Regions from separate parts of the Defluviitalea raffinosedens genome, predicted to be linked through region 2. Evidence: riboswitches for the same ligand, from Rfam matches in the RefSeq annotation. Region 2 holds a riboswitch; the other holds the start of a gene.

Region 1 (4,845 bases), on a different contig from region 2:
GTGATAAAGTTGATAGTGAATCTGTCCTTAAGAAAAAATATAATGTGTCTTCTATTACAGTCAGGAAAGCGTTTAATGATTTAATTAATGAAAATTATCTGATAGGTGTTCAAGGTGTAGGAACCTTTGTTGCCAAAGAGCGTATCAATCGCAAATTAACTTCGATCAGTTTCAGTGATGAATTATTGCAGCAAGGTTATAAGATCGATATGCAAGTGGATAAGATTGAAGAAATTGTAAATGAGAATATTGCAGAAAAGTTGGAAATACCCCCTGAGCGCTCCATTATTTGTGTCAGAAGAATCAGAATGGTTAATAATGAGCCAGTTGCTTATCAAAGCTCTTTTATGGACAGTAATATGCTTAATCTTGAACAGGCTCAGAAAATTTGCGAAAGCAAGTCTTTTTATAAAACACTGGCTGAATATAATATTTTTCCGGTTGGTGCAACTGAAAACTATTCAGTGAAAGCAGTTAATGACAGCCATATTGCCAAATTGATGAATCTGAGGAAAGGTACAGATACTTTCTTTGTAAAGAGAACCACATATGGTGAATCTGGAAAGATCATAGAATATGCTGAAACATACTTTAATAAAGATTGGTATTCGGTTACTGTCGAAGTAAAGATTTAATGGATTATAAGAGTTTATTATAAAGCGCTCCTTTGAGGATTGTCTGTTTGATCGTGCTTGCAGCAACGAGACAGACTTGCTCCTACAAAGGTGCGTTTTATTGTGCCATTCAATTCTATTATGAGGAAAAATGAATAAAGGGACTGTTGCACTTTGGTAATACAGGCAAACGCATAACAATAAACATTTTGATGTTATTGAGCAAAAAAATTTGCAAGAAGTTTTGCATATTTAATGAAATTATGCTAAGCTAATTAAGCATTTTCGACACCAAACTACAAAATACACAAAAAGGAGACATTTAGATGAGACTAGAAAAAATGAAAATGAGAACAAAATTCAACCTTTTAATGATTGGTGTAATTGTTTATCTTACTATGGTTGTATTCTTCATTTCAAAATATAAGATTGAAGAAACCATGATTGAGATATACAGAGATGATGTTGCAATTCAATCTAATCTGGGAATGAGCATACTCAATGAAAGGTATCCAGGAGCATGGAATGTTAAAGAAGGTGAACTCTACAAAGGAAATGTAAAGATTAATGATAACAATGAAATCTTTGAAGAAATTGGAGAAATAACGGGTGGAATTGTTAATATATTTCTTAAGAATTACACTGTGGCTACTAATATCGTTGTAGATGGAGTAAGAAAAATTGGGGCTGATGCAGATAACTCTATTGCAGAAGCTGTACTTGGGAGCGGGGAAATCTATGTAGGTGAAGCAGATATTTCAGGAAATCCGTACTTAACGATGTATCAACCAGTAAAAGATGAGAATGGTAATAACATTGGTATGTGGTTAGTAGGTTGTCCGATCCAAGCTGTTAAAAATACGATTATTTCAGTATTATTATCCCTTCTTGTTACAATTATTTTTACCAGCATTCTTGCTATGATTGCTACTATGGTGCTTACTCGTTCAATTGTCCGTCCAATAAAAGAAATGAATGCTCAATTAAAAGATATTGCGGAAGGAGAAGGAGACTTAACCAAAGAGATTCATGTGAAATCAAAGGATGAAATAGGAGATATGGCAGCGGCATTTAACAAAATGCTTGGGACTTTGCGGACAATGCTTGGTCAGGTGAATTATACATCGCAGCAGGTAGCTGTATCATCGGAAGAGCTGTTGGCAAGTTCAGAGCAAACAGCTTCTGTAACCAATCAAGTTACGACGTCAATTCAGGAAGTAGCTAAGACAGCAGAAGTCCAAAGTAAAAATACAGAAGAAAGTGCTGGAGCTATTGCTGAGATTACGGGTGGTATTCAACATATTGCAGATTCAATCAGTACGGTCGCGGAAGCAGCCAATGAAACTATGGTCCAGGCCCATGATGGAAATGAATACATTCAAAAAGTAGTTGGAGAAGTAAGAAACATGCACGATGCAACAAGTGACACGATACAAGTGATGACGAATTTGAGAAATCATTCCGATGAAATTGGAGAAATTATTGATGTGATTGCTGGGATCGCTGAACAGACCAACCTTTTAGCGCTTAATGCAGCGATAGAAGCTGCAAGAGCTGGTGAACATGGAAAAGGTTTTGCGGTAGTAGCTGAGAAAGTTCGCAAATTGGCAGATCAATCCAGGAATTCTGCAAATCAGATTTATGGAATCATAAAAATCATTCAGGAAGGTATTATAAAGGCCTCAAACATGGCAAAAGGTGCTAATGCTGTTGCCAAAAATGGATTAGGGTTAGCGGAAGAGGCAGGAAATTCTTTTGAAAAGATTTTGAAGTCTATTGAAAACGTCAGTGGACAAGCACAGGATCTATCGACCATTACGGAAGAACTGTCAGCAAATGTAGAACAAGTCAATCAGTCCATAGAAAAGATAGCAGAATTAGCAAAAGCAAATTCTCAGAGCACAACTGAAATTGCCTGTGCATCAGAAGAACAGCTGGCAACAGTACAGGAAGTTACGTCATCTGCTCATGCATTGGCAAGTATGGCTGAAGAATTGAGAACATTGGTAGGTCGTTTTAAGATATAGAAAATTTATATATTAATAATTAATAAATTATATTGAAATTTGTCGATTAATGTCGTAAAATCTACATAGTGATATCACATACCGGTTAAAATTGAATTAGATATATTGCGATAAAGGCAAACTTAGTGAAAGCTAAGGGCGCAAAGCTATGGGCCTTCCAGATTTTGCTGATGGCTGCCAGGTTACCGAACATTCTGGTACTGATCTGTCTTGTCGCTAAAAGCGGCTTTTTTTTTATGCCATTTTATGTAATGGGAATATATCCTCTATTACATAAGTTATTTTTAAGTCTAATCGCGCGTAGAACTGATCAAATATACATAAACAATAAAATTCAGGAGGAGATATTTTGAAACTTAGAACGCGGCTATTCTCGATACTTTTAACTACCAGTCTGATTCCAATATTAATCTTTTCAGTGATATCCATGTCACTATCTATTTCAATTTCCAAAAATGATATTTATCAGTCAAGCCAGGATAAGTTGGAAGTTGTTAAAGCAGAAATTAATGGTATGCTTGAAAAGAACTTCAATACCCTGCATATGGTTGCTAATCAGCCAGCTGTTGGCGATTTTGATTTGAACTCTGCAAAAAATATACTGGTAGGCGCAGCTAATGTCAATTCAGACCTTGTTATTGCTTTGGATAATGCTCAAGGAGAGCAAGTGGCTAAAAGTAATGATGATGCCTTTACCAACGTATTGGAACGAGAATTTTTTCAGCAGGCTATGAATGGAAATGAAAAGTATGTATCTGATATTCTCATCTCAAAAGTTACCGGTAAATCAAATGTTGTGATCTCTACACCCGCCCGTGATAGGAATAATAAGATCGTAGGAGCTTTACAGGCTAGTACCGAGCTTTCTAAAATCAGTGATTTTGTTGCAAGACTTTCACAGGATGGTACGAAGGTTTATGTGCTTTCCAGACAAGGGATTGTAATAGCTCATCCTAATATTGAATATGTGGAGAATTAAGAAGATTTTAGTGCTTTAGAATTTGTACAGGCAGGCCTTTCTGGAAATAATACGACATTGCGAACCAAAAACATTCAAGGTGAGGATGTTATCGTCAGCCATGCATTAAATGAACTTTCAGGATGGTTAATTGTTGTAGAAACTCCTTTTTCAGTTGCAATGTCTTCTGCTTTTAATCTCCTGAACGTAGCTGTTATTTTGATTGTTGCTGTAGCTGTTATTGTTGGATTATTGGGGCTTTATTTTTCCAAGAGGTTTACTGCGCCTCTGGTTGAATTATCTTCTATCATCCAAACTATTGCAGACGGGGATTTAAAAGATTTTGAAGTTAAATTCAACTCAAAAGATGAAATTGGTCAGGTCTTTAATAGTCTTAAGTCAATGATTACGAATTTAAGAAGGCTTGTAGGCAGTATTCAAACCGTTGCTTCAACGGTAGCTTCTCATTCTTTGCAGTTATCCCTAACCAGTGAAGAGGCTACTCAGAGCTTAACTCAAGTCGTGACTACGATTAATGAGATGGCCCAGGGCAACAGTGAGCAAGCGTCAATGATTCAAGAGACAACGGATGCGACTATTAAAGTTACTGAAATCATCTCAGAATCTACGAAGAAAACTAAAGTTGCAGCAGATCAGGCAAAAACATCTCTTGAGCTTGCTAAAAAAGGCCAGGAGGCTCTTATGCATCAAGGTCAAAAAATCGAAGAAAACAATCAGTTTACATATGCTGTTGGCCAATCCATACATCAGCTGGCAACAATGGCTGATGAGATCCGTAATATCATTGGAGAAATCAACAATATAGCAGGGCAGACCAACCTCCTGGCGTTAAATGCTTCCATAGAAGCAGCCCGTGCGGGAGAAGCAGGACGGGGTTTCGCTGTGGTTGCTGAAGAGATTCGTAAACTGGCAGAGCAATCCGGCAATGCTACTAAAAGAATTGAAAATATTGTTAATGATATCAATGACAGAGTGAATGAAGCAGTTCAGAATATGAATCAGGTTAAAGAAAGCGTCCTTGCCATGGAATATTCAGCAGAAGATACCAAAGAAAGTTTTGATAAGATTTTTGATTCCATCGCTGGGCTTGCGCAAATTTCTCATGACATTTCCATAGCCTTAGAACAGATTTATAATCAGATTGAAGCAGTAACGAGTAATGCGGAAAATATTTCCTCTGTCGCAGAACAAACATCAGCCGGTATGCAGGAAATCTCAGCGACCT
Region 2 (4,845 bases):
GTCAGCTTGTAGTTCGCGCTTACCAACACAGGAGATGTATGATCAGGCTTACCTATAGCGTAGAGCCCCGGATTTATCTTATAATTCATCCTGCCAATACCCCAGCGCACCTTCCACGCTCCGAGCATGTCTTTGAAGTGAAGATTTGTTGAAACCACAGGCACGCTACCTTTAAGGGTATGGATCACACCGGTTACCCATTTATCATTCTTATCATACGGCGTAATGGACTCAGTGCTGCAACAACTACTGGCCGAGCAGCAGCATGATTTTTCTTTACTCATTTTCATCCCATCCTTTACAACATCCTGCATCTTCTTGGCAGATGCAATTTTCTTTTTCGGAGGTAATGTTACAGAGAAATCGCATTATTCTGCTGACAGTATTTGTGTCCAATGAGTAATACGTCCACTTACCTTGTTCTCTGCCCTTGACCAGCCCGCATTCACACAGGATCTTCATGTGGTGAGACAGCGTGGATTGGGACATATCGAATTTCTCTAAAATCATACAAGCGCAAAGTTCCCCACAGGAGAGCATATCCACAATCATGGCCCTCTTAGGATCCCCCAGCGCCTTGAATACTTTAGCATATTCCAAATAGTCTTCCATATCGGCACCTCAAATCTATAAATATCGATATGATCATTATATGCGCCAAATCGAAGAGTGTCAATATGAAAGCAGAAAATCATATAGTAAATCTAATACCTTATTCTTTCGTACCCAATACCCAATGAAATGTATATGAATAAAATAAACTAAGTGCATGATGCCTCCATAGCGTAACATATATAAACTGAAATGTTCATTACTGTAATCAGAACAATTATCGCACTTATTTACTCCAAGGAATATAAATCACAAATTCTACACCGGTATAGTCTTCTGGCTCTCTCAACTGTAATTGACCGTCATAACGATCTATAATCTGCTTAATTATATATAGGCCAAGACCACTATGCTGTTTAATGCTTTTAGTCGTATATCCGGCAGTAAAAATATTTTGCCTTACATTTTGAGGGATGGGACTGCCGTTATTGGATACCTTTAATTCCAAACCTAGCCTATTGCACATTAGAACTAAGTCTATTCGTGGGGAACCATTCATTTTTACTGCATCTAAAGCATTATCTAGAAGGTTACCGGTTAATTCGAAAGTGGAAGTGAACCGTCTTGTATTTTTACATGCCAATAGAACTTGATTCCGTTAATTTTTGCTTCCTCATATTTTGTACTTATAATAGCCGCTAATTCCGGAGGTTCAATTTTCAGGAGGCTTCCTATGCGGCTGACAGTATGATACAAATTTTCGATATAAGTTTCTGCCTGGTCGAAATGACAAGCCTTTATGTATCCATAAATAGCAGTAAGATGGTTGTAAAAGTCATGACGCTCAACCTGCAAACGCAAATGTAAATTGTGTCTATCTCTGGCATAATGAATTTCTGTTTCCAGTTTTGCATCGTGTTCTATGACTTTTAACAGATATCCGGATACAAAAATTGTTGCTAAAACAGAGACCAATAAAACAATGCTGCCAACTTCTATTAGGGTTTTAAGTGTAAAACTGGGATAAACACCTGTGTTGTAAGCATGAAAACTAAGATTTAATAAAACAAGCATTAAAGCTTGTACCAGGCATAATGTCAAAAGACAATTTTGCCTAATGGATTGCTTTGTTGTTCTTTTGTCAGACTCATTTTTTATTCCCAATTTTTCTGATATTAACGGTAAGCGCCATCCTCGTTTGCCAATGATATACGCTAATACTGAAAGTAAAACTAAGTGTGGCAAAGTAAAAAGTATTCTTAGCAAAGGATCAGAGATGATTTGTTCAAGTTTTAATTTAAAAATCCAAGCCAGAAGAGGAACTGAGATTCCCTCCGCCAATCCCAAAAACACACTTGAAAGCACCATTACAACTGCTGAAGTATGCCAGGGCAATCGAAAAAAGAGGTTCAAAAATATAGTCATGAGTGCTACTTGTGATATGGTATGGATACCAAATCGTACCGGCATTGTCCGAATACTGAATGAGAATATCGAAGTCAGCAGGGAAAGGATTATTACTACAAACGGTGACTCCTTTTTCTTCGTTAATACCAGTACCATATAATACAAAACCAGGCTTTCAGGAACAGACACACCTAAAAAGGGAATTAACGGCATAACATCCATCGCAATACCCCCTTAAACATTATAGTCAGAATACTTCATAAGCTCAGATATACGGTCACGGCTAAGTAAAGCCTTGTCTTCACAATTATTGAATTTTACCTCATAATACGATGAATTGGGAAAAGAGACTATCTTTTCAATCCGATCGGTGTTTATAATGAAAGATTTATGGGAACGAAAGAACATCTTTCCCAAGTACTTCTCCAACTCCTGCAGGGTTTGTCGGGTTTTAAATTTCCCGTTGGAGCATGAAATAAGGGTGTGACGTCCGGATTTTTCTATATAAAATATCTCATCCAGCTTTATAAAGACTCGTTCATTGCCCAGATTTATTGAAATTCTGCAGGTCTCCGTATTTTGGGAAGTATTACTCTTTTTTGATATTTCCAGCATCTTATATATGCGTCGGAAAGTAGATTTTACTCTATCCTCATCAATTGGCTTTAATATATAATCGGATGCATACAGTTTGAATGCATCAAGAGAGTATTCATGATGTGCGGTTATAAAGACTATTGCTATATCCGGTTTTATATCTCTCAGCTTTTCAGCTAACTCTATCCCTTTCATATCAGGCATCTCAATATCCAGGATAGCTAAATCCGGGTTATGCTCTCTTACAAGTGCTATTGCATCTTTAGCATTATCTGCTGTTCCTATAACCAAAGCCCCTTCAAGCTTACTAAGAATTGAGCAGAGTATCAGCATTACTCCATGTTCATCATCAGCCATTACAACTTTAGCCGGTAACAAACTCACCACTTCCTTTCAGGATTTATTGGCAAACTTGTAAACACTTTTCCGGCAAATCATAGTCATAATGGCTCGAAGTCATTGCTATAAATAATTCAGGTTGTATACATAAAGGCTCACTGATGCTATAAAAACACCAATGAGCCTAAAGCAGCTTAGTTCCGGCAACCCGGCCATCATAGCGGTATACCGCTTTAGACCCGTGGCTTTGCGTCCTTGTCTTTCAACAAGTTTGCCTTTATCAGTTTTATTTATGTTGATTATACTATTTATTATATAACAAAGGTCATGTTGAAATTTGTCAAAGCTTACTCACTTTATTTTTATTGGTTAATATTATTGCCCTTCAAATTTCACTGCCAGTAATTAGAATTTCACTTTTTTTGTAAAATTCAATTGAGAATGAATAGCGTAATAAATACTATCGGATAAATCTCATCCATTGGCCTTATGCTACTCTCCTATATCAGGTAACATTTTATCAGTGATATTGCTTACCATCTAGGCTGATACTTCAAACCCATAGATTTCTTGTATTTACTCTGCCCTTCTTACTGTAGCAAAGAATTATTTTACATACACATGCATTTTGTCTTTTTATCGTAAATGGCCTCATGTAAATCATCTTTGCAAAACAATTCTATGATTTACCAGTTCCATTTCCTTAATCCTTGCTTTTACTATCTTCCTTTGTCCAAATATATTTTCCAATATCAAGTTCTCTTCTTCTGGGAGTATCTTGTCAACAGATTCAAGAAACAGCTTTTCTTCACCTTTCTCATCAATTAAATAAACATTTGCTTCACACATATTAGCACCTCTTCATGCTTTCTTTAATACTTTGAACCACCTTATCAATAAGATGCGGCAAAGGCTCACTCTTATCAACACCTACAACTTCGATATTTCATCGATTTAATGGAAGAAGCACTTTTTTAGCTGGACTTTCAGCAATTGCTTTAGCCATTGTTGGAGTCAATTCCCCTAACATTGAATTTGCCGCAATAATTCCTATAGCCCCGATTATTATATCGACCTTACTAGAATTATAAACAATTGCATTTTCTCCTGTAGCTCCCTCATTTGCACCAGCCTTCATCATAAAAGATGTGGCAAGCGAGTTTGTTCCCAGAGCAACAATTTCAATATCTTCCATCAATTCCTTCCTTAATTTCTCAACAATTGATTTTCCGATACCTCCGCCTTGACCATCTATTACAGCTATTCTCACTTGCATCCCCCTATCAAAACACTACCTTTTTAAGACAGCAGATTGTTACCTATAGGATAACATCATCCTTCCGGCTCTTCAACTCCATAAATTCTGGCTGCATTCAAGTACATAATATTATCTATTTCTTTTTCACTAAGCCCCATTTTATAAAGTTCTTCTTCCCATATACTTATATCATCATATAATTTATCAGGTAAACCGTCGGAGGCATACAGAATTTTATAAGAAGAAATCTCTTTTCCAATCAGTCTTTTCTCCGTGATGTGCCTCCTCACAACATCTCCGCCCGAAAGATCAAAAAACACATTTCTTCTAAAACGGGCTATTGCACAGGATAACTCATACATGCCATAACCTAGATGAGCACCTATAATCTTCAATTCCGGGAATTTCAATGCAATATTATCCAAATAAATTGGCAGCATGAAACGCGAAGATGTATTAAATCGTTTTATTTTTGTCTCAAAATCCCTTGAAATTTCAATAAGTTTTTTATCAAAAGGAGACTCTACAAGGTAATCTACAGCATTTCCAATGACCCCTGTATGAAACAAAGCCACAAGCCCTAATTCTTGAGCCAACTGATAAAATGGATAATACCTTTCTTCATCATAATTATAATTAGGACAAATAATTTTAACTCCCTTAAATCCTGATTCCTTATAGTAGTTCAAAAT

What was found. Region 2 has a riboswitch for cyclic di-GMP ahead of JOD07_RS12450 (LytR/AlgR family response regulator transcription factor). Riboswitches for the same ligand answer to the same signal wherever they lie in the genome.
Region 1: linked by a shared signal. The riboswitch ahead of JOD07_RS15530 (cache domain-containing protein) and the one ahead of JOD07_RS12450 (LytR/AlgR family response regulator transcription factor) in region 2 are both predicted to bind cyclic di-GMP.

Annotation. Positions count from the first base shown of each region.
Region 1 is NZ_JAFBEP010000026.1:26,737-31,581, forward strand. Features, by position in the region: gene JOD07_RS13895 (GntR family transcriptional regulator) at 1-635, shown strand, start outside; gene JOD07_RS13900 (methyl-accepting chemotaxis protein) at 941-2,641, shown strand; cyclic di-GMP riboswitch class I at 2,747-2,831, shown strand; gene JOD07_RS15530 (cache domain-containing protein) at 2,991-3,620, shown strand; gene JOD07_RS15535 (methyl-accepting chemotaxis protein) at 3,678-4,845, shown strand, end outside.
Region 2 is NZ_JAFBEP010000020.1:24,345-29,189, forward strand. Features, by position in the region: gene hgcA (mercury methylation corrinoid protein HgcA) at 1-284, opposite strand, end outside; gene JOD07_RS12440 (ArsR/SmtB family transcription factor) at 277-612, opposite strand; gene JOD07_RS15505 (sensor histidine kinase) at 839-1,195, opposite strand; gene JOD07_RS12445 (Spo0B domain-containing protein) at 1,150-2,181, opposite strand; gene JOD07_RS12450 (LytR/AlgR family response regulator transcription factor) at 2,194-2,934, opposite strand; cyclic di-GMP riboswitch class I at 3,095-3,181, opposite strand; gene JOD07_RS12455 (CooT family nickel-binding protein) at 3,556-3,744, opposite strand; gene JOD07_RS12460 (DUF3842 family protein) at 3,842-4,165, opposite strand; gene JOD07_RS12465 (amidohydrolase family protein) at 4,228-4,845, opposite strand, start outside.